DNA from 3 places in the Kitasatospora sp. NPDC042419 genome. Region 1 is predicted to be linked to each of the others. Evidence: riboswitches for the same ligand, from Rfam matches in the RefSeq annotation. Region 1 holds a riboswitch; each other region holds the start of a gene.
What was found. A riboswitch is a leader RNA that binds a small molecule or an ion and turns the genes downstream of it on or off. The one in region 1 is predicted to bind S-adenosylmethionine.

Region 1 (7,584 bases):
GCCGGCCCTCGGCGAGGCCCCCGGACCGCACGTCGTGGCCGAGGGCGACCGGCATCGCGCCGCCGTCCGACCCGGCCAGGCGATCCCCCAGCAGCTTGCGCAGCGGGAGGTCGCGCCAGCCGAGGTTGGCGGAGAAGACCGCGATGCCGTTCTTCTCGTCGATCGTCCCGGGGACGGCGACTCCCGCCGCCAGTGGGGCGACGCCGAAGCGGCTGCGGCCCTCGTCCGCCAGGTCGGCGGCGAAGTCGAGGATGGCGGCGACCACGGCGTCCGTGCCGTGCTCCCGCCCGGTCGGGCGTCGTGCTTCGAACAGCACGGAGCCGTCCTGGGCGAGCAACGCGGCTTTCATGCCGGTGCCGCCTACATCGAGTGCGATGACGTGCTTCACGGGGGACAGTTTCCCTTGGGGGGTCGGAGAGGTCTAGTCCAGTTGTCGGATTGGTCTGGTCCAACGGAGTGAGCTTTGTCGCAGAAGCGTGCGGTGTGCGGCACTTTGCACGAGCCCCGGCGGGGCTCCCGGAGGCGGGTTCGGCAGGTCGGGAGGCCCGATTCGTTGCGCATCGTGCAACGACCTCCGCACTTCGATAACTACCCGGCGCGGACCGGCCGGAGGTGTGGACCACCGAGTGGCGGGTTTGGCACCCTTGCCGCCTCCCCCCGGCCGGATCCCCCCGATCCGGTCCGTCGCTCCCCCAAGACTCCCCCTCGAAGGCGGTACCCGCGTTGGACAGGCGCGCCCAGGTCCCCACCCGGTTGTCCGGCATCGCACTGGCCGGAGCAATGGTGCTCACCGGCTGCGGCGGCCAGGACGACGGTCCGGTCACCCTCCGGCTGATCGCGGCCGACTACGGCGAGAGCACGGAGACCGGCTCCAAGCTCTACTGGGACGACGTCGCCCGCCGCTTCGAGGGCGCCAACCCCGGCATCAAGGTGGACGTCCAGGTGGAGAGCTGGACCGACATCGGCAAGAAGGTCGACGACCTGGTCAAGAGCGGCAAGTCGCCCGACCTGCTGCAGACCGGCGGCTTCGCCGACCAGGCCGCCGCCGACCGGCTGTACACCGCCTCGGACGTGCTCTCGCTGGAGACCCAGGCCAACATCATGGAGTCGTTCTCGCACGCCGGGCAGGTGCTCGGCACGCAGTACGGCATCCCGTTCGTCTCCTCCTCCCGGGTGCTCTTCTACAACAAGGCGATCTTCCAGAAGGCCGGCGTCGACAAGCCGCCGACCACCTGGAACGAGCTCAAGCAGGCCGCCGAGAAGATCAAGGCCAAGGTGCCGGGCGTCACGCCGTACGGGCTGCCGCTCGGACCCGAGGAGGCGCCGGCCGAGTCGATGCTGTGGACGCTCAGCGGCGGCGGCAGCCTCTCCGACGACGTCGGCAACTACACCATCGACAGCAACCAGAACCAGGCGACCTTCAACTGGCTCAGGACCAACCTGGTCGCCACCGGTCTGACCTACCCCGAACCCGGCAAGATGAACCGCACCCCGGTGTTCACCGACTTCGCGGCCGGGAAGGTCGCGATGCTCAACGGGCACCCGACGCTGCTGCGGATGGCCGCCAAGGGCAAGATCGACTTCGGTACGGCGGCGATCCCGAAGAAGGACGGCCTGGCGAAGACCGGCAGCCTCGGGGTGGCCGACTGGATGATGGCGTTCAAGGCCAACGGGCACCGGAACGAGATCAAGAAGTTCCTCTCCTTCGTCTACACCAAGGACAACCAGCTCAAGTTCGACGAGACGTACAACCTGCTGCCGGTCACCCAGGACGCCTTCGACGCGATCAGCAGGGACCCCAAGCACGAGGGCCTGAAGCAGTTCGCGGCCGGGCTCGGCAACGCGAGCTTCTACCCGTTCGGCGACCCGGCCTGGGCCGAGGTCTCCAACCGGATCAAGGCCGGGATCGGGGCGGCCGCGACCGCCGACCCCAAGCCGGTCCTGGAGGAGCTGCAGCAGACGGCCGTCAAGGAGGCGGCCCGGGTCCGCAAGTAGGCTGGCCGGCATGGGCGCGGGTGAGCTGGACGAGCGGGACCGGGCGGTGCTGGAGCTGGAGGGCCGCTCGTGGCGGACGGCCGGCGCCAAGGAGCGGGCCGTCCGGGAGGAGCTCGGGCTCTCCAGCACCCGGTACTACCAGCTGCTGAACGCACTGCTCGACCGGCCGGAGGCGCTGGCGCACGCGCCGGTGCTGGTGAACCGCCTCCGGCGGGTCAGGGACGCCCGGCGCGCGGCCCGGTAGCCCGCACCGGCCCGGGCGCCGGCCGCGCGCTCCGACGGGTGACCCCCGCCCGGCCTGGGTACGGTGCCTGGCATGGGCCTTGCTGACATTGCGCGACCGCTGACGGACGACGGGCGAGCGGGCCTCGCGGCGCTGCTCGCCGAACCGCGGGCGGCGGTGGTCGCCCTGGACTTCGACGGGACGCTGGCACCGATCGTGGCCGACCCGAGCCGCGCCCGGGCGCACCCGGGCGTGGTGGACGCGCTGCGCGGCGTGGTGCCGCACGTCGGGGCGGTCGTCGTGGTGACCGGGCGCCCGGCCGGGCTGGCCGTGGAGTACGGCGGCTTCGCCGAGGTCGGCGGGGTCGTGGTGCTCGGGCACTACGGGGCGGAGCGCTGGGAGGACGGCGAGCTGACCGCGCCGCCCGTGCACCCCGGGGTGGCCGCGGTGCGGGCGGCGCTGCCCGGCGTCCTGGCGGCGGCCGGGGCCCCGGACGGGACGTGGGTGGAGGACAAGGGCCGGTCGGTGGCCGTGCACACCCGGCGGACGGCCGAGCCGGCCGCCGCGTTCGAGCTGCTGCGGGAGCCGGTCGGCGCGCTCGCGGCCGGGCACGGGCTGGTGGTGGAGCCGGGCCGGCTGGTGCTGGAACTGCGGCCGCCGGGGGTCGACAAGGGCGCGGCGCTGGAGGGGTTCCTGCGGGAGCGGTCCGCCCGCTCCGTGCTGTACGCGGGCGACGACCTGGGCGACGTGGCCGCCTTCGCGGCGGTGGAGGAGCTGCGCGGGCAGGGCCTGGCCGGGCTGCTGGTCTGCAGCGGCGCGGTGGGGGACGCGCCGGTGCGGGAGCTCGCCGACCGGGCGGACCTGGTGGTCCCGGGCCCGGCCGGCGTGGTGGAACTGCTGGCGGCGCTGGGGGAGGAGCTCAGCTCAGCGCGTTGAGCTGGTCGAGGAACCACTGCTGGGGCGGGAGCGCGGTCGCCGCGTCGGCGAGCCGCTTGGTGCGGTCGGCGCGCTCGCCGGCCGGCATGGTGAGCCCGGCGTGCAGCGCCTCGGCGGTGGCGACCACGTCGTACGGGTTGACGGTCAGCGCGTCGTCACCGAGCTCGGCGTGGGCGCCGGCCTCGCGGGACAGGACGAGGGCGCAGCCGTCGTCGGAGACCACCGGGACCTCCTTGGCGACCAGGTTCATGCCGTCCCGGATCGGGTTGACCAGGGCGACGTCGGCCAGCCGGTAGGCGGCCAGCGAGCGCGGGAAGTCGTCGTCGACGTGCAGGATCAGCGGCTGCCAGCCGGGGGTGGCGAACTCCTCGTTGATCTCCTCGGCGAGCGCCCGCACCCGGGCGGTGTAGGCGCGGTACTCGGCGAGGTCGGTGCGCGACGGGTAGGCGAAGGCGATGTGGACCACCCGGTCGCGCCACTCGGGGCGGGTGCGCAGCAGGTGCCGGTAGGCCTGGAAGCCGCGGACGATGTTCTTGCTCAGCTCGGTGCGGTCGACCCGGACGACGGTCCGGCGGTCGCCGACGGCGGCGCGCAGGGTGGCGAGGCGCTCGTCGACGTCCGGGCGGTGGGCGCGCTCGCGCAGGAAGCCGGCGTCGGCGCCGAGGCCGTGGACACCGAGGCGGGTGGTGCGGCCCCCGTGCGTGACGGTGAGGGCGTCGCGGTCGACGGCGGCGCCGAGGACGCTCTCGCAGCAGTCGGCGAAGGCGAGCGCCCAGCGGCGGGTGAGGAAGCCGGCCCGGTCGGCGCCGAGGATGCCGGAGAGGACGGTCTCGGCGATGTCGTCGGGCAGCAGCCGGAAGTACTCGGGCGGCGCCCAGGGGGTGTGCGAGAAGTGGCCGATCCGCAGGTCGGGGCGGGCGGCCCGGAGCAGCGCCGGGGTCAGCGAGAGGTGGTAGTCCTGGACCAGGACGGCGGCGCCGGGGGCGGCCTCGGTGGCGAGGGCCCCGGCGAAGGCGGCGTTGTACGCGGTGTAGGCCTGCCACTCGGTGCGGAAGCCGGCGTCGAAGGCGGGTGCGGTCGGGGTGTCGTACAGCAGGTGGTGGATGAACCAGAGGGTCGAGTTGGCGACGCCGTTGTAGGCCCGGGCGAAGGTCTCCGGGTCTATGTCCAGCATCCGGACGGCCTGGCCGCCGACGTCGTGGCCGACCCGGTCGAGGCGGCCGTCGGGGGCCTCCCGGGCCGCCCGGCGGTCGGCGTCGGAGAGGGCGGCGCAGACCCAGACGGCGTCCGGGTCGTCGATGGCGGAGAGGCCGGAGACCAGGCCGCCGCCCCCTCTGCGGAGGGTCAGCGTGCCGTCGTCCGCGGTGCCGAACGACACCGGTCCCCGGTTGGACGCCACCAGGACGGGGGCGGTGCCGGTCGGATTCGAACGTTCGGTCGTGAGATCGCCCATGGTTGGTTGGTTGCCGGGGGGTCCGGGCCGCAAACCCTTCATCGTCGGGTGGCGTATTCGGGGACGGTGTGCATCGGGGGGCGTTCGGTGGCGGTGACCGGGTGGGTGTGCGCGGTGAAGGCGCGGGTCTCCGGGTCGCGGGTGAACTGGGTGAGCAGCGGGTGGACCAGGTCGGCGGAGGCCTTGAGCCGGTGGGTGCGGTCGAGCCGTTCGAGGGCGGTGCGGTAGATGGTGGCGGCCATCCGGCCGAGGGCTTGGCCGTCCTGGTGGCGGTGGTGGCGGACGCCGACGTCCACCTGGGCGAGCGCGTCGAGCCCGGCCGTCTCCAGGGCGTCGACCAGCAGGCCGAGTTCGACGCCGTAGCCGGTGGGGAAGGGCAGGCGTTCGAGCAGTGAGCGGCGGGCCGCGTACTCGCCGCCGAGGGGCTGGACGAAACCGGCGAGTTCCGGCCAGTGCAGGTTGAGCAGCGGACGGGCGACCAGTTCGGTGACCCGGCCGCCGCCGGACGGGATGACGGCGACGTCGCCCGTGGCGGAGTCGCCCGGTCCGACGGCGAGCGGGCGGTCGTACATGGCCTTGACCAGCTGGATGTGGGCGTCGGTGAGCAGCGGGCCGACGATGCCGGAGACCAGGGCGGGGTCGAACTCGCGCAGGTCGGCGTCGACGAAGCAGACGATCTCGCCGCGGGTGACCAGCAGCGAGCGCCAGAGCACCTCGCCCTTGCCGGGGGCGGCGGGCAGCCGGGGGAGGATCGCGTCGCGGTGGAACACGGTGGCCCCGGCGTCGGCGGCCACCGCGGCGGTGGCGTCGGAGGACCCGGAGTCGACCACGACCAGTTCGTCGACCAGCGGCAGCCGTTCCACCAGCTCGCGGCGGATGGTGCGGACGATGTCGCCGACGGTGGCCTCCTCGTCCAGGGCGGGGAGGACGACGCTGACCGTGCCGGCCGGGCCCAGGGCGCGCTTGGCCGCCAGCAGGACGTCCACCGGACGGTCGGCCGCGCTCCACGAGCGCCGGCGGAGCCAGGACGCCGTCTCGGGGAGGAGCTCGGGGATCGGTTCGGCGGGCACGGTTCTCTCCTCGGCGGGGACGGATGGGACGGGTCATCTCGCGTGGCGGACGGACCCGTTCAGGGTTGACGCCTTCGGATACAGTCTTCGTACAGCGGTCGGACCTTCGCACGCCGGGGTCTCCGCTGAGCACGACCACAACTTCACAGAGCTCATCCAGAGGGACTGAGGGAACGGCCCGTTGACGTCCCGGCAACCTTCTCGCGCGGCTGTCGTCACAGGCCCCGGCGGGACAGGTGCCAATTCCGGCCTGTGGCGCGCCCGCGTCACGGGGAAGATGAGGAGAGAGGCCTCCGCCATCATGGCTATCGACACTGCCGCCGCACCCGTCACCGTTGACCTCGGCCCCGCCGCCGCGCTGTCCTGTCGCGAGTGCGGCACCCGGTTCCCGCTCGGCCCCAGCTTCGCCTGTGTGGAGTGTTTCGGCCCGCTGGAGATCGCCTACGAGTTCGGCAGCGAGGGCGCGGAGGAGCTGCGCAAGCGCATCGAGGCCGGTCCGGCGTCGATCTGGCGGTACGCGCCGCTGCTGCCGGTGCCGGCCGACGTCGCCACCAAGCCGAACCTGAACCCGGGGTGGACCCCGCTGGTGAAGGCCGACAACCTGGGCCGCGAGCTCGGGTTCACCGCCCAGCTGCACGTCAAGGACGACTCGGGCAACCCGACGCACTCCTTCAAGGACCGCGTGGTGGCCTGCGCGATCGAGGCGGCGCGGGCCTTCGGCTACACCACCCTGTCCTGCTCGTCGACCGGCAACCTGGCCGGCGCGGTGGGCGCGGCCGCGGCCCGGGCCGGCTTCAAGTCCTGCGTGTTCATCCCGCACGACCTGGAGCAGGGCAAGGTCGTCATGGCCGGGGTGTACGGCGGCGAGCTGGTCGGCATCGAGGGCAACTACGACGACGTGAACCGCTTCTGCTCGGAGCTGATCGGCGACCCGGCCGGCGAGGGCTGGGGCTTCGTCAACGTCAACCTGCGGCCGTACTACGGCGAGGGCTCCAAGACGCTGGCGTACGAGATCTGCGAGCAGCTCGGCTGGCGGCTGCCGGAGCAGATCGTGATCCCGATCGCCTCGGGCTCGCAGCTGACCAAGATCGACAAGGGGCTGCAGGAGCTGATCAAGCTGGGCCTGGTCGAGGACCGGCCGTACCGGATCTTCGGCGCCCAGGCGGCGGGCTGCTCGCCGGTGTCGGCGGCGTTCAAGGCCGGCCACGACGTGATCCGGCCGGTCAAGCCCGACACCATCGCCAAGTCGCTGGCGATCGGCAACCCGGCCGACGGCCCGTACGTGCTCGACATCGCCCGGCGCACCGGCGGCGCGGTGGAGGACGTGACGGACGAGGAGGTCGTGGCGGCGATCCGGCTGCTGGCCCGCACCGAGGGCGTCTTCGCCGAGACCGCGGGCGGGGTGACCGTCGGCGTGCTCAAGAAGCTGGTCGAGACCGGGCAGCTGGACCCGTCGAAGGAGACCGTCGCGATCAACACCGGCGACGGCCTCAAGACGCTGGACGCCGTCTCGGAGGCCGGCATGACCGCCGTGATCCGGCCGACGCTGGCGTCGTTCCGGGACGCCGGCCTCGCGTCCGCCTGACCGGCCCGGCCGTCCGCCCCGACGGGCCCCGGTGCCGGCACCGCCGGCCCGCCCCGTCACGGCTCCCCGCCAGCCCCCAGCCCCAGCCCCGCCAGCCCCCGCCCCCGCATCGAGGAGAAGACCCCATGAGCGCCAACGTCCGCATCCCGACCATCCTGCGCACCTACACCGGCGGCGCCAGCGAGGTTTCCGCCGAGGGCGGCACCCTGGGTGACGTCATCGCCGACCTGGAGAAGAACCACGCCGGGATCGCCGCGCGGATCCTGGACGACACCGGCAAGCTGCGCCGTTTCGTGAACGTCTACGTGAACGACGACGACGT
Region 2 (7,584 bases), on a different contig from region 1:
GCTCCACCTCGACCACATCGACACCCGCGACGAGACCGACGCGGCCTGGCTCTCCATCGCCTCGATGCGGCTGCGGGTCGAGGCGGGCGCCGCCGCCGCGCTGCGCGACGCGGCCGCCGCCGTCGGTGACCTCCGGCTCGCCCGCCGGGCCGTGGACGCCGCCGAGACCGCCCTCGCGCTCCTCGCCCCCGATCAACTGCCCGTCGCCCGCCTGCTGTTCACCGTCCGGGTGGCGGACTGCCTGCTGGTGGCGCGCGACCCCCGGGCGGCGGCCGAGCTGCTGGCCCCGGTGCTCGCGGCGGACGGCGGCGGGGCGGGTCTGCCGGCGCTGGTGCGGCACGAACTGGCCGGGCTGCGGGGGAGGCTGGCGGAGCACGGACTGGCGGGATAGCGGGGCTCGGGGCGCCCGGCGTCGGACCCGGCGGCTCCGCGGGGGTCGGGGGTCTCGGGGCTCGGGGGCGCCCGGAGTGTCCGAGGTGTTCGGAGTGCCCGAGGTGTCCGGGTACGGCGCCGTGGTACGGAGCGGGGAGGAGGCCTGGCGGGATCTTGGCGGGAGCAGGCGATCACGCCGATCGCGCGGCCGGACCCGCGCGGGCGAGGATCGGATCACCGCCCCGGCCGAGGCAAGGAGCCCCGACATGACCAGCAGTGCCGTTCTCGCCGTCCCCGCCGCCGAGCCCTCGGCCGCCGCCGCCCACTACCTGGCCCGGCTCGCCTTCGAGGCCGACGTCTCCGACGTGCGCGCCGACCTCGCCGCCGGCGTCCCCGGACTCGTGGTCGTCGACTCCCGGGCCGAAGCGGCCTGGGCGCAGGGCCGGATCCCCGGCGCGCTGCACATCCCGACCGCGCGGATCCCCGAACTGGCGCCCGCGCTCGTCGACCCCGCGGCGACCGTCGTCACCTACTGCTGGGGCCCCGGCTGCAACGGCGCCACCCGCGCCGCGCTCGCCTTCGCCCGACTCGGCTACCGGGTGAAGGAGATGCTCGGCGGTTTCGAGTACTGGGCCCGCGAGGGCTTCGCCTACGACACCGACCACGGCACCGGGCAGCGCCCCGTGGACGACCTGACCGCGCCCCGATCCGGCATCAGCTGCGCCTGCTGATCGCGGCCGTCCGGGCCCTTCGCGCACGCCCGGCCGAAGCACCCCTGTCGACCCCCTACCGACCGACGACCCGTCAGACCGGAACCGCCGGTCCGGACCCGGCCGTCCGCTCACCGCCCAAGTGTGGCAACGGTGTTGCGGCCGGATTGCGCCCCGTTTCACGAGGCGGCGCCCGAGGTCCGGACCGGCGGATTCGCGTGTTCCGCCGGGGGTTCCCGCAATTGACGGGATCGGCGGCGCCTTCCTAAACTCGGTGTCGGCGAAGAATGTCAGCCACAGGCCCCGGCCGGCTGACTGGCAACCCCCACACCGCGGTGGGGTGCCCCGGGGATAAGCCGGGTGGCGTGGCGTTCAGGTGACGCGTCGTCACAAGCGCGGTCATGGCCCGGTAGGGCGCGGGGGATGGAGAACGTCGTGGAACAGCGGGCGGGCGGACGCAACGCCGCGAGCCTCAGGCTGGTGGCCAGGCTCGACGTCGACCTGCTGCGGCGCGCCAGCTCCCTCTGTCGCTGACGCCGGTCGGCCGGCCGGGCAGCCCTGCCCGTCTCGGTCGGTCCGTCCGATTCCCTCGCCCACGCCCCCGTGCGAGGAGGAGCGCCCAGCGGCCCGTCCTCCCGTGCGCACAGCTCCAGGAGAACGGATGTCCACCTTCCCCGCGCCCGCCCCCCGAGACCTGTCCAGAGCCCTCCCGGTGGGCCGGGAGCCCGAGTACCGGAGGCTGCGCGAGGCGTTCGACCGGTGCGCGGCCGGCGCCGGGAGCGTGATCGTGCTGCACGGATCGGTCGGCAGCGGCCGCAGCGACCTGCTCTACGCCTTCACCGACACCGTCGCCGAGCGCGGGGCGCACGTCCTGGTCGGCACCGGCTCGCCGCTGGAGCGGGAGTTCCCGCTCGGGCTGGCCCGGCAGCTGCTCCAGGGCGCCGACCTCGAACCGGAGGAGGCCGCGGCGGCGGAGCGCCTGCTGGCCGACGGCGCCGCCGAGGGCGGCCGCCCGGCCCCGTCGGACGGACCGCAGGGACGGCTCACCCAGCGCACCCTGGAGGGCCTGTTCCGGCTGGTCCGGCGGCTGGCCGAGCGCGCCCCCGTCCTGATCGCCGTCGACGACCGGCAGGACGCCGATCCGCAGTCGCTGGAGTTCCTGCTCTACCTGGTCCGCCGCACCCGCAGCGCCGGCGTGCTCACCGTGCTCAGCTCGCGCGAGACCATGACCCCGTCCAACCCCTTCTTCGAGGTCGAGCTGGCCCGCCAGCCGCACCACCAGCACATCCGGCTCGACCTGCTCTCCACCGAGCTGGTCGCCGAGCTCCTCCGGACCAGGCTCGGCGCGGCGTCCGTCCGGCTGGCCGTCGAGGCGCACACCCTCACCGGCGGCAACCCGCTGCTCGTGCACAGCCTCATCGGCGACCAGGAGACCGCGGGCGTCCCGGACGAGCTGGTCGTCGGCGAGGGCTACCGGCGCGGACTGATGCACTGCCTGCACCGGATCGACCCGCTGGCGCTGCACTACGCGCGCGGCGTCGCCGTGCTCGGCGCGTCCGCCACCCCGGACCTCCTCGCCGAACTCCTCCTGCTGGCACCGGACTCGCTGCCCAGGGCGCTCTACCTGCTGCACGCGGCCGGTCTCTTCCGGGACGGCGGGTTCCGCCACCCGACCGCCGCCGGGGACCTGCTCGCCGCGATGCGCCCGGTCGAACTGGCCGCCCTGCACCAGCGGGCCGGGCGGTTGCTGCGGGCGGCCGGGGCGGCGGACGCGACCGTGCACGGGCACGCCCGGGTGGCGGAGGGGCACCTGCGCGGCTCCCTGTCGGCCGGGGAGCCGGCGGTGCCGGGGCAGGGCACGGTCGCGGGCCCGGAGGCGGGGCCCGGAGCGGGCGCGGGTACGTACGGCTGGCCGCCGGGCCTCGCCGGGGTCGGCGGTGGTGGTGCGGGTGCGGGTGCGGGTGTCGGTGTCGGTGCCGGCGCGGGTGCCGCTGCGGGCGGTGGCGCCGGTGGAGTCGGTGACATCGGTGGAGTCGGTGGTGTGGGTGGTGTCGGGAGCACCGGGGGTTTCGGCGCCGCCGTGAGCGCCGTCGGGAGCACGGCCGGGAACGCCCTCGGGGGCGCCGCCGGCTTCGGCGGCGCATGGGCGCTGCCGGAGCCCGGGCCCGTCACGGGACCGGTGGGCGGCCGGACCGACGGGCTCGCGGGCTGGCTCACGGGCGGCCCGTCCGGCGAGCCGGTCGGCGAATTCGGCGAACCGGTCGGCGAACCGGTGGGCGAACCGGTCGTCGGTCCGCTCGGCGGCCCGGCCAGGGCGGCGGGCTGGACCGGTGGACCCGCCAGCACCGGGGGGTTCGGGCCCGAAGCGGCCCACGGCCCCGCCGTCGGCGTGCTCGGCTCCTTCGGCACGGCGGCCGTCGAGTGCGTACCCACCCTGCCCGGCACGGTGACCGACGCGGACACCGCGCGGCGGCACGAACTGAAGACCGTCCGCCACCACTTCTGGCACGGCCGGACCGAGCAGGGCGTCGCCGCGCTCGCCCGGTTCGAGGCCGCACCCGGCAACGGAGCCCCCGCCGAGGCCCTGCGGTACTGGCTCGCCTACTGGTACCCGGGACTGCTGCCCAACCCCGCCCGCCCGCAGACGGGCCGGCCGGTGAACGCGGCCGACCACCGGGGCGACGGCATGCGGCTGCTCGCCGGGCTGATGGCCGGCACGGTCGCACCGGACGCGGCCGTCGTCCAGGCCGAACTGATCCTGCGCGCCGGGCGGCTCGGCGGCGTCCGCACCGAGTCGCTGACCGCCGCGCTGACCGTCCTGCTGTACGCCGACCGCGCCGACCGGGCCGCCCACTGGTGCGGACCGCTCGCCGACCGGGCCGGCGCCCGCTGCGGCGCCAACTGGCACGCCCTGCTGGCCGCGCTGCGGGCCGAGACGGCGCTGCGCCAGGGCGACCTGCGGGCCGCCGACGAGGCCGGGCGCGCCGCCTTCGCCCACGTCCGGCCGGAGGCCTGGGGAGTGGCGGCCGGTCTGCCGCTGGCCACCATGGCCGCCGCCCGCACGGCGGCGGGCCTGCACCAGGACGCCGCCCACTTCCTGGAGCTGCCCACCCCCGAGGGGATGGCCCGCACTCCCGCCGGGCTGCACCACCGGTACGCGCTGGCCGGCCACCGGCTCGCCCTCGGCCGGGCCGAGGAGGCGCTCGCCGACTACCGCGCCTGCGGCGACGCGATGGCCCGCTGGGGCCTGGACCACCTGCCCGCGATCGCGCCCTGGCGGCTCGGCGCCGCCCGCGCCCAGCTCGCCCTCGGCCGCCGCCCGAACGCGGCGGCCCTGGCCGACCAGCAGCTCGCCCGGCTCGGCCCGGCCGGACAGCCGCGGATCCGCGGCCTGGCGCTGCGGATCCGCGCGGCGGCGGGCGAGCGGTCCGAGCGGACGGAGCTGCTGGAACGGGCCGTCGCGCTGCTGGAGGAGGCCGGTGCGGAGGCGGAACTCTCGGCCGCCCTCTCCGAGTTGAGCGAGGCCCACCAGAGCGACGGCGACCCCGGCCGGGCCCGGCAGACCGACCGCCGGCTCCGGCGCAACCCGCCGCTGGCGGTCGTGCCCGCTGAGGGCGCGGCGGCGGAGCCGGCCGCCGGCGGGCTCTCCGAGGCCGAGCGGCGGGTCGCCGAACTGGCCGCCCGGGGCCTGTCCAACCGGGACATCGCCCGCAAGCTCTACATCACCGTCTCCACCGTCGAGCAGCACCTCACCCGGGTCTACCGCAAGCTGGGCGTCCGCCGCCGGGTCGACCTCGCCAAGCTGGTCGGGCCGGGCACCGGCGGCTCCGAGGAGGGGCCAGTGGGCGCACTCGCGGCACGGAGCCGGCCGACGGACCTCGTCGCCGGCTGATCGCCGGCCGGCGGCCTGCTGCCGCCGGCCGGGTCCGCGTGCGGGTGGGGGCTCCCGCGCCGCACGCGGACCCGGCGGGGAGGGCGCTCCGGCCGCGGGCGGGGAGTCGACCGTCGGGCCCGCGTCGTGCCGGCTTCCTGCTGCCGGCCGCCGGGCCCTCGGCGTTCCGGCCGCCGTCCCGGCCGTCGTCCCGCCCCTCGTTCCGCCCGCCGTCCTGGCGGCCGCTCCGCCCGCCACCCCGCTCGTCGCTCGTCGTGCGGGGTGGTCGGGTGCGTGGTCGGCGGTACGGCCCGGAGAGCGTCCGGGGCCGGAGGGCGGACCACGCCTTAGGGGTTCGACAGGGGTTGGTTAGGGGCCCGACCGGCGGGCCCCCGCGAAACGCTGAGGCCATCACCGAGCAACCGGCCCTCAGGAGTGGAACCCACCATGGCGCCCCTGGAACCCCTCGACCCGTCCGCACCGCAGCCCGGCCCGCCGGAGGCGGTGGCCGTCGTCGGCGTCGCCTGCCGGCTGCCGGGAGCGGCGGACCCGGAGGCGTTCTGGCGGCTGCTCGACACCGGTGCGAGCGCGGTCGGCGCCGTCCCGCCGGAGCGCTTCGCCGGTGCCGAGCCGCCCCGGGCCGGCGGATGGCTGGACCACGTCGACCGCTTCGACCCCGAGTTCTTCGGCCTCTCCCCGGCCGAGGCCGCCGCGGCCGACCCGCAGCAGCGGCTGGTCCTCGAACTCGCCTGGGAGGCGCTGGAGGACGCCGGCCTCCTGCCCGACTCCCTGGCCGGCGGCCGCACCGGCGTCTTCGTCGGCGCCATCGCCGCCGACTACACCACCCTGACCACCGGCGCCGGCGCGATCACCCGGCACAGCCTCACCGGCCTCAACCGGGGCATCATCGCCAACCGCGTCTCCTACGCCCTCGACCTGCGCGGTCCGAGCCTCACCGTCGACTCCGCGCAGTCCTCGTCGCTGGTCGCCGTCCACCTGGCGCTGGAGAGCCTGCGCGGCGGCGAGTCGGACACCGCCCTGGTGGCGGGCGTCAACCTCAACCTGTCGCCCGACTCGACGCTCACCGTCGACCGGTTCGGCGCGCTCTCGCCCGACGACCGCTGCCACACCTTCGACGCCCGGGCCAACGGCTACGTCCGGGGCGAGGGCGGTGTGCTGCTGGTGCTGAAGCCGCTGACCCGTGCGGTGGCCGACGGTGACCGCATCCACGCGGTGCTGCTCGGCAGCGCGGTCAACAGCGACGGCGCGACCGACGGGCTGACCGTGCCCAGCGCGGACGCCCAGGCGGCGGTGGTCCGCGAGGCCGCGCGCCGGGCCGGGGTCGCCCCCGGGCTGGTCCAGTACGTCGAGCTGCACGGGACGGGCACCCGGGTCGGCGACCCGATCGAGGCGGCGGGCCTCGGCGCGGCGCTGGGGGCCGGGCGTGCGGTGGAGCGGCCGCTGCTGGTCGGCTCGGCGAAGACCAACGTCGGTCATCTGGAGGGTGCTTCGGGCATCGTCGGCCTGCTGAAGACGGTGCTGGCCGTGCGCCACCGCAGGCTCCCCGCGAGCCTCAACTTCCGCACCCCCAACCCGGACATCCCGTTCGAGCGGCTCGGCCTCGCGGTCCGGACCGAGTCCGGGCCGTGGCCGGACGGCGACGGCCGGCTGATCGCCGGCGTCAGCTCGTTCGGGGTGGGCGGCACCAACGCCCACGTGCTGGTGGCGGACGCCCCGGAGACCGCCCCCGTGGCGGCGACGGGCCGCGCGACGGACGACTCCGGCGCGGACGACGCGGCGCGTGACACCGGCGCGGACGACGCGGCGGGTGATGCGGCGGGTGACGCGGCCCCGGACGCGGCCGGCGGCCCGCTGCTCTGGCCGCTCTCCGCCCGCACCCCGGCCGCCCTGCGCGAACAGGCCTCCCGGCTGCGGGAGTTCGCCGGCCGGACGGAGTCCGACCCGGTGGCGCTGGGCCGGGCGCTGGCCACCACCAGGACCGCCTTCGAGTACCGCGCCGCCGTGACCGGCCCCGACCGGGACGGTCTGCTCGCCGCCCTCGACGCGCTGGCCGAGGGCGGCCAGGCGGCCGGACTGGTGCAGGGGCGCGCCGCCGCCGACGACGGTACGGTGCGCGCGGCGTTCGCCGACGGCCCGGCCCCGGACGGCACCGAGCGCCCGGCCGCCGACGGCACCGCCGTCGCGCCCGCCACCGGCACGGTGCTCGTCTTCCCCGGGCAGGGTACGCAGTGGGACGCCATGGCGCGTGAACTGCTCGCCACCGCACCGGTGTTCGCCACGAAGATCGCCGCCTGCGAGGAGGCCCTCGCGCCGCACGTCGACTGGTCGCTCGGTGCGGTGCTGCGCGGTGAGTCCGGCACGCCGGACCTGGAGCGGGTCGACGTGGTGCAGCCCGCGCTGTTCGCGGTGATGGTGTCGCTGGCCGCGCTCTGGGAGTCGGCGGGCGTCCGGCCGGACGCCGTGATCGGGCACTCGCAGGGCGAGATCGCCGCCGCCCACGTGGCGGGCGCGCTCTCGCTGGAGGACGCGGCGGCGGTGGTCGCGCTGCGCGCCCAGGCCATCGCCGGGCTGGGCCTGACCGGCCGGGGTGGCATGGCGGCCGTCCCGCTG
Region 3 (7,584 bases), on a different contig from region 1:
ATCTTGGAGTAGGCGAGGATGCCCTCGAAACCCAGCTCCTTGGACTGCTCGTCCTTGATGTCCTCCGGCGCGATGCGCACCAGCATCAGGGCGTCCTTGGCGATCCGCTGCTGGAAGTCCTCGTCGTGGGTGTGCAGACCCTCGGGCATCGCGAACGTCAGCGAGCCGACGACGATGTCCTCCGCCGTCATCGGCAGGTTGGTGTTCATGTTGATGAGCGCCAGCGGCTTCGCCGGGGTGGCCTCGAGCCAGCCGGTGTGCTCCAGCTTGTCCTCGGGCAGCGGGCCCAGGTCGCGCAGCAGCACCACACCGGAGAGCGGCACCAGGGCCATCGAACCGATGAGGGTGTTGCGGATCATCTTGCGGCGGCCGAAGCCGGACTCGGCGGCGCCGGTCCTGAACTGCTCGATGACGTCGTTGCGGACCTCGTCGTCGGCCTCGATCGGGTGACGCTCGGCCGGCAGCTCGACGTCCGACATCAGGGTGCGGGCCCAGTGGACCGCGCCCGTGCCGATCAGGAACAGCGCCACGCCCAGGGTCATGCCCAGGGCGAAGTTCAGCGCGCTGATGTTCCCCAGCGGCCAGACGTAGACGATCTTGTCCTTGTCGATGGCCACGTAGGACGCGATGAAGGCGACGGTGGCGATCATCGAGACCACGAACATCAGCGACACCTGGCGCTCGGCCCGCTTGGCGGCCCGCTCGTCGATGTCGGTGCGACGCGGTTCGTGGGCCGGCAGGCCCGGGTCGGCGAACGGATCGCCGTGGGCGGCCACCTCGTGGTGCCCGGCGGAGCCGTGGGACTCCGGGAGCTTCTCTTCTGACATGTCGTGGCTCATGACTTCTTGGCCTTGGTGGTGTGGGCGGCGACCCAGATCGCGACCGCGATGAGCGCGCCGAGACCGAAGATCCAGCCGAACAGGCCCTCGGTCACCGGACCGAGGCTGCCGAGCGTGAGACCGCCGGGGTTGGGCTCATCGTTGGTGGTGTGGCGGACGAAGGCCACGATCTGCTTCTTCTGCTCCTCGGGCATGGTGCCCTCCGGGAACGACGGCATGTTCTGCGGGCCGGTCTGCATGGCCTCGTAGATGTGCTTCGCGTCCACGCCCTCCAGCGACGGGGCGGACTTGCCCTGGGTCAGGGCACCGCCCTGGCCGGCGAAGTTGTGGCACTGGGCGCAGTTGGTGCGGAACAGCTCGCCGCCCTTGGAGAGGTCCTCGGGGTTGGTCGAGGTGTACTGCTCCGCGGTCGGAGTCACCGGGCCGGGGCCGAGCGAGGCCACGAAGGCGGCCATCTGGTCGATCTCGGCCTGCGAGTAGATGTTCTTCTTCTTCGGCACCTGGGCGCCGGGCTGCTGGGCCGGCATGCGGCCGGTGCCGACCTGGAAGTCGACCGCGGCGGAGCCGACGCCGACCAGGCTGGGACCGTCGCTCGAACCCTGGCCGTTCAGGCCGTGGCAGGAGGAGCAGCCCACGGCGAAGAGCTTCTTGCCCTCATCGATCGCGAGCGACTGCGCGGCGACGTCGGCCTGCGCCTTGTCGGCGGGCGCGAACGCGGCGTACAGCCCCCCGGTTGCCGCCAGGGCGAGAAGTAGGACGACCAGCGCCGCCAGTGGGTGGCGCCGTCGTGCGGAGAGCTTTTTCACGGAATAACCCCGGTGTCAGGATCTGGTCGACTGGTGGGTGCACCCGGCGGCCGGTCTGGCCGGCACGAGGCGGCCTGTCTAGGGCTGCGCGCGCGGTCGGTCGGTGGGAGCGTCGCCACCGGCGAAATCGGGCCGTCGCCCAGAGGGCGGGACCCGGAGCCGGTGGCCAGCGACCTGATCAGCTGGTTACTTGATCAGGTAGATGGTCGCGAACAGGCCGATCCACACGACGTCGACGAAGTGCCAGTAGTACGACACCACGATCGCGGCGGTGGCCTGCTCGTGCGTGAAGCGCTTGGCTGCGTACGTCCGTCCCAGGACCAGCAGGAAGGCGATCAGACCACCCGTCACGTGCAGACCGTGGAAGCCGGTGGTCAGGTAGAACACCGTGCCGTACGGGTCGGAGGACAGCGAGAGGCCGTCCTTCTTGACCAGCTCGGTGTACTCGAAGATCTGGCCGCCGATGAAGATCGCGCCCATCACGAAGGTGATGACGAACCACGAGCGGAGCTTCTTCACGTCCCCGCGCTCGGCGGCGAAGACGCCGAGCTGGCAGGTGAGCGAGGAGAGCACCAGGATCGTGGTGTTGACCGAGGAGAAGGGCACGTTGAGGGCGTGCGCCTTCTCGGTCCAGTACTCGGCTCCCTTCACGGAGCGGAGCGTGAAGTACATCGCGAAGAGGGCCGCGAAGAACATCAACTCGGAACTGAGCCAGACGATCGTTCCGACGCTGACCATGTTCGGCCGGTTGACCGATCCGTGCGCGTGCCCGGTTTCTACTGCTGTTGCTGTCGCCACGACGGACATTATGTCGGTCCCTTATTCCGTCTTCACGCCGGGGGGTGTCCCTCGGAGTGTCCGGTGCGTGCGGTATGCCCCCCTGGTGCCCGACGGGCCGTCCGTACCGGTGCTGAGCAGCGGCGTGTCCCTTTTCTGATGGTTCTTCGAAGGCCCCTTCGACCCCGTTGCCCGCGTGTCGTGTCACCCCCTCGGGGCCTGCCGGTAGTAAGGGGAGAAGCGCCCCGTCCGCCGTACGGGTGGACTGCGCGGTCGAGGGTGACGCGCTGTCCTCCGGCCGGACCAGTCGTGGGCGCGGCGGCTTGAGAAGGATCGCGCGGGAGGGGCTCGGCGGCCGGTGATCGGGAGTAGCATCCGGGGAGAGGCGAACGTGGTCCGGATCACACGTGAGGGAGCAGGGCCCATGGCGTACACGACCGACGAGACGCTGACCGTTCTCGTCTACAGCCACGACCGCACCACCCGGGAGCAGGTGCTCACGGCGCTCGGCAGCCGGGTGGCCGAGGATCTGCCGGAGCTGTCCTACCTGGAGTGCGCGACCACCCCCGCGGTACTCAGGGCACTGGAGAAGGGCGGGGTGGACCTCTGCGTGCTGGACGGGGAGGCGGTGCCGGCCGGAGGGCTCGGGCTCGCGCGGCAGCTGAAGGACGAGATCTACGGGTGCCCGCCGCTGCTGGTGCTGATCGGCCGACCGCAGGACTCCTGGCTGGCCGCCTGGAGCCGGGCGGACGCGGCGATCTCCCAGCCGGTGGACCCGGTGGCGCTGGCCGAGGCCGCCGCCACCCTGCTCCGGGCGCGGCTGGCCAAGCGGGCGCCGGTCGCCCGGTAGCCCGCCCCGGCCCCGGGGCGTACCGGGCGAAGCCGCCCGGGACGGGGCGTTCCGGGCAGGGCGTCCGGGCCGCGCGTCTCACCACGGGAGAAGAAGGGTGAACGGCGGCGCCCCGGCGCCCCGCCGCTCGATAGGCTGACTCCATCCCTACGGTCCGTCCCCGTACAGCGGGGACCGAGAGCTGGAGTCAGCCATGGTGAACGTGCACCCTGCGAACGGCGGTAGCGACCCCGCGCAGGTGGTCCGCACCTGGCCGGACATCCTGTCGGTGCTGCTGCGCGGGGAGGACCTCGACCGTTCCGCCACCGCGTGGGCGATGGACCGGATCATGAGCGGCGAGGCCTCCCCGGTCCAGGTGGCCGGCTTCATGGTGGCGCTGCGGGCCAAGGGCGAGACGGTCGACGAGATCTCCGGTCTGGTCGACTCGATGTACGCGCACGCCGAACCGCTGTCGATCCCCGGCCCGGCGGTGGACATCGTCGGCACCGGCGGCGACCGGGCCAAGACCGTCAACATCTCCACCATGTCGGCGATCGTCGCGGCGGCGGCCGGCGCCAAGGTGGTCAAGCACGGCAACCGGGCGGCCTCCTCGTCGAGCGGGTCCTCGGACGTGCTGGAGAAGCTCGGCATCCGGCTGGACCTGGCGCCGCGCCGGGTCGCCGAGGTGGCCGAGGAGGTGGGGCTCACCTTCTGCTTCGCGGCGACCTTCCACCCGTCGATGCGGCACGCCGCCCCGGCCCGGCGCGACCTCGGGGTGCCGACCGCGTTCAACCTCCTCGGTCCGCTCACCAACCCGGCGCGGGTGACCGCGCACGCGATCGGCTGCTTCGACACCCGGCTCGCGGCGCTGATCGCCGGCGTGCTGGCGCGGCGCGGCTCCACCGCGCTGGTCTTCCGGGGTGACGACGGCCTCGACGAGCTGACCATCACCACCACCTCGCGGGTCTGGGTCGTCCGCGACGGCGCCGTGACCGAGACCGCGTTCGACCCGCGCGACGTCGGCATCGAGCCGGTCGGCATCGAGGCGCTGCGCGGGGCGGACCCGGCGTACAACGCCGAGGTCGCGCGCCGGCTGCTGGCCGGGGAGCACGGGCCGGTCCGGGACGCCGTGCTGCTGAACTCGGCGGCGGCGCTGGTGGCGCTCGACCTGACCGACGCGCCGCTGTCCGAGCAGCTGGCGGCCGGCATGGAACGGACGGCGGCGGCGATCGACTCGGGTGCCGCCCGGGACCTGCTGAAGCACTGGTCGGAGGCCACCGCCAGGGCCTGAGGCGGCGTCAGGGGGCCGGCGGGACACCTTCCGCCGGCCCCTTCCGCGTTCCCGGAGCCGGGCCGGAGCCGGGCCCGCGCGGGGGCGGGTCGGACCGCCCCCCGGACGGCCGTCCGGGATGTGGACCCCTGTTTGACCAGGGGGCGGACGCGACCTAGAGTCTTCGCCAGGTCATGAGTGACAGCGTCAAGCCCCAGCTGGCTGTCCGGCAACCCTCCGTCCGTGGCGGGGTGCCCTGGGTGAGGACCGGGTCATGCGGCAAACCGTCCGCGTGACAAGCGCGGACGCCGGACGATTTGCACTCCCGGGGTCCTGGGCCCGTAGAAGGAGTGCATCCCCATGTCCCTTTCCTCCCCGCAGTCGCCGGCCGCCACCCTCGACCAGGCGCCCTCCCCGCAGGCCCTCCTCGCCGTCCTCGGCCACGACGTCCAGGTGCCGCTGGCCACCGGTGAGAAGGTCGGATACGCGGCGCTCGACTACGCCGCCAGCGCCCCGGCGCTCCAGCGGGTCTGGGACGACGTCGCCGCCTACGCCCCCTACTACGGCAGCGTGCACCGCGGCGCCGGCTACCTCTCGCAGCTCTCCACCGACCTGTTCGAGCAGAGCCGCCGCACCGTCACCGAGTTCCTGGACCTGCGCGAGGGCGACCAGGTGGTCTTCACCCGTGCCACCACCGACTCGCTGAACCTGCTGGCCGCCGCCGTCCCGGCCGGCACCCGGGTGTTCGCCTTCGAGACCGAGCACCACGCCTCGCTGCTGCCCTGGGCGCACGCCGGCCTGGCCGTCACCTACCTGCGCGCCCCGCGCTCGCACGCCGAGGCGGTCGCCGCCTTCGACGCCGCGCTGGCCGAGGCGCCCGAGGGCCCGAAGCTGCTCTGCGTCACCGGCGCCTCGAACGTCACCGGTGAGCTGTGGCCGGTCGCCGAGCTGACCCGGACCGCGCACCGGCACGGCGCCCGGGTGGTGCTGGACGCCGCGCAGCTGGCCCCGCACCACCGGGTCTCGGTGCGCGAGCTGGGCGTGGACTGGATCGCCTTCTCCGGGCACAAGCTGTACGCGCCGTTCGGCGCCGGCGTGCTGGCCGGCCGGGCCGACTGGCTGGACGCGGCCGACCCGTACCTGGCCGGCGGCGGCGCCACCCGGACCGTGGCCCGCGAGGAGGACGGTTCGGTGGCCGTGCAGTGGCACACCGGCCCGGCGCGGCACGAGGCCGGCTCGCCGAACGTGATCGGCGCCTACGCGATCGCCTCCGCCTGCCGGGCGCTGACCGAGGCCGGCTTCGACGCCCTGGAGGCCCGCGAGCGCGCGCTGGTCGACCGGCTGAAGGCGGGCCTGACGGAGATCCCGCAGGTGAAGGTGCTCAACCTGTTCGGCCCGGAGTCGGCCCGGGTGGGCGTGCTCTCCTTCGTCGTCCAGGGCTGGAACAGCTCGCACTTCTCGGCCGCGCTCTCCGCCGAGTACGGCATCGGCGTGCGCGACGGCCTGTTCTGTGCGCACCCGCTGGTCCGCACGCTGCTCGGCGACGAGGACGTCGCGCCGTCCGAGTGCGGCGCGCCGGAGCCGTCGCTGCCGGGCGAGCGCAGCCTGAACGCGATCCGGGTGAGCTTCGGCGCGGGCACCCCGGACGAGCACGTGGACCGGTTCCTGACCGCCGTCCGCGAGCTGGTCACGGACGGCGCGGCCTGGAACTACCGGAACGAGGGCGGCCGCTGCGTCGCGGACACCCGGCGGGGTGCCTGACCGGGCCGCCGGGCCGGGCGCCCGGCCGGGCCTGACGGGTCAGGCGTCGAGGCCGATCGCGAACGCGGCCTCCAGGTCGTGCTGGGAGTAGGTGCGGAAGGCGATCTGGGTCTCGGTGTGGGCCACGCCCGGGACCTTGTTGAGCCGGCCGGGGATGACCTCGGCGAGGTCGTCGTGCCGCCGCACCCGCACCATCGCGACCAGGTCGTACCCGCCGGTCACCGAGTAGACCTCGCTGACGCCCTCGATGGCGGCGATCGCCTCGGCGATCTCCGGGATGCGGTCGACGCTGGTCTTGATCAGGACGATGGCGGTGATCACGGTGCGAGCTCCTTTGTGAGGTGCCGCCAGGGTATCGGGCGTCAGCCGGACGGTCGCGGGCGGCGGGCGGCCCGGGGGCGGCGCTCGGCCAGGGTGCAGGCGTAGAGGAAGCCGGCCGCGAAACCGATGACGTGCACCAGGTAGGCGACCCTCCCCCAGCCTGGCGGCTGGGAGGTGCCCCCAGGGCCGGCCGAGTGGACCGACCACCACTGCAGGGCGAACCAGAGCCCGAGCACCAGCCAGGCGGGGAACCGCAGCGGCAGGAAGAGCAGCAGCGGGACGAGCGTGGTGACCCGGGCGCGCGGGTGCAGCCGGAGGTAGGCGCCGAGGACGGCCGAGATCGCCCCGGAGGCGCCGATCAGCACCCGGGTCGAGTCCGGCGAGTGCGCCTCGGCGAGCGCGAAGCCGTAGGTGGAGAGGGTGCCGGCCGCCAGGTAGAAGAGGACGAACCGGGAGCGGCCCAGCCGCCGTTCGACGGTCGGGCCGAAGACGTGCAGGAAGAGCAGGTTGCCCAGCAGGTGCAGCCAGCCCCCGTGCAGGAAGAGCGCGCTGAGCACCGAGAGCGCCGGGTGCTTCCCCGGGGTCGGCGCGGCCGGACAGCCGGGCACCGGGTCGGGGGCCTCGGCCAGCTGCTCGGCGGTGAGCGGGTGCCCGGTCAGCAGTTCGACGGGCACCGTCCCCCAGCGCTGCTCGTAACGCTGCTCGGCGCAGACCCGGGCCTGGCCGCGCCCGTACAGCGGATTGAGTCCGGCGGCCGGCCCGAGCAGGAAGACCGCGGTGTTGAGCGCGATCAGCGCGTAGCAGACGGCCGGAGCGGCCACGGCCGGTCGGCCGTCCCGCGCGCCGGCGTGGTCGAGGACCGGGATCGCCATGCCGCCAAGCATCCCTCCGCCGGGCCCGCCGGGACCGCGTCGTTACGGCAGGTGGCCCAAGGCGGTGATCGCCGTGACCGGTGGTCACGAAGGTTGCCCCAGGCAATAG

Region 2: another riboswitch for S-adenosylmethionine. It lies ahead of AC067J_RS15985 (AAA family ATPase); the one in region 1 lies ahead of thrC (threonine synthase).
Region 3: another riboswitch for S-adenosylmethionine. It lies ahead of AC067J_RS01735 (aminotransferase class V-fold PLP-dependent enzyme); the one in region 1 lies ahead of thrC (threonine synthase).

The regions. Positions count from the first base shown of each region.
Region 1 is NZ_JBWKAW010000011.1:751-8,334, forward strand. It holds gene AC067J_RS21320 (ROK family protein) at 1-388, opposite strand, end outside; gene AC067J_RS21325 (extracellular solute-binding protein) at 754-1,995, shown strand; gene AC067J_RS21330 (DUF3263 domain-containing protein) at 2,006-2,239, shown strand; gene otsB (trehalose-phosphatase) at 2,312-3,154, shown strand; gene AC067J_RS21340 (alpha,alpha-trehalose-phosphate synthase (UDP-forming)) at 3,138-4,607, opposite strand; gene AC067J_RS21345 (glucosyl-3-phosphoglycerate synthase) at 4,646-5,677, opposite strand; SAM riboswitch class I at 5,827-5,961, shown strand; gene thrC (threonine synthase) at 5,979-7,262, shown strand; gene AC067J_RS21355 (ubiquitin-like small modifier protein 1) at 7,388-7,584, shown strand, end outside.
Region 2 is NZ_JBWKAW010000006.1:387,553-395,136, forward strand. It holds gene AC067J_RS15975 (helix-turn-helix domain-containing protein) at 1-391, shown strand, start outside; gene AC067J_RS15980 (rhodanese-like domain-containing protein) at 639-1,103, shown strand; SAM riboswitch class IV at 1,362-1,484, shown strand; gene AC067J_RS15985 (AAA family ATPase) at 1,744-4,974, shown strand; gene AC067J_RS15990 (type I polyketide synthase) at 5,401-7,584, shown strand, end outside.
Region 3 is NZ_JBWKAW010000001.1:383,395-390,978, reverse strand. It holds gene qcrA (cytochrome bc1 complex Rieske iron-sulfur subunit) at 1-839, opposite strand, end outside; gene qcrC (cytochrome bc1 complex diheme cytochrome c subunit) at 836-1,645, opposite strand; gene ctaE (aa3-type cytochrome oxidase subunit III) at 1,832-2,452, opposite strand; gene AC067J_RS01745 (hypothetical protein) at 2,847-3,272, shown strand; gene trpD (anthranilate phosphoribosyltransferase) at 3,466-4,542, shown strand; SAM riboswitch class IV at 4,712-4,829, shown strand; gene AC067J_RS01735 (aminotransferase class V-fold PLP-dependent enzyme) at 4,882-6,282, shown strand; gene AC067J_RS01730 (Lrp/AsnC ligand binding domain-containing protein) at 6,322-6,603, opposite strand; gene AC067J_RS01725 (rhomboid family intramembrane serine protease) at 6,645-7,475, opposite strand.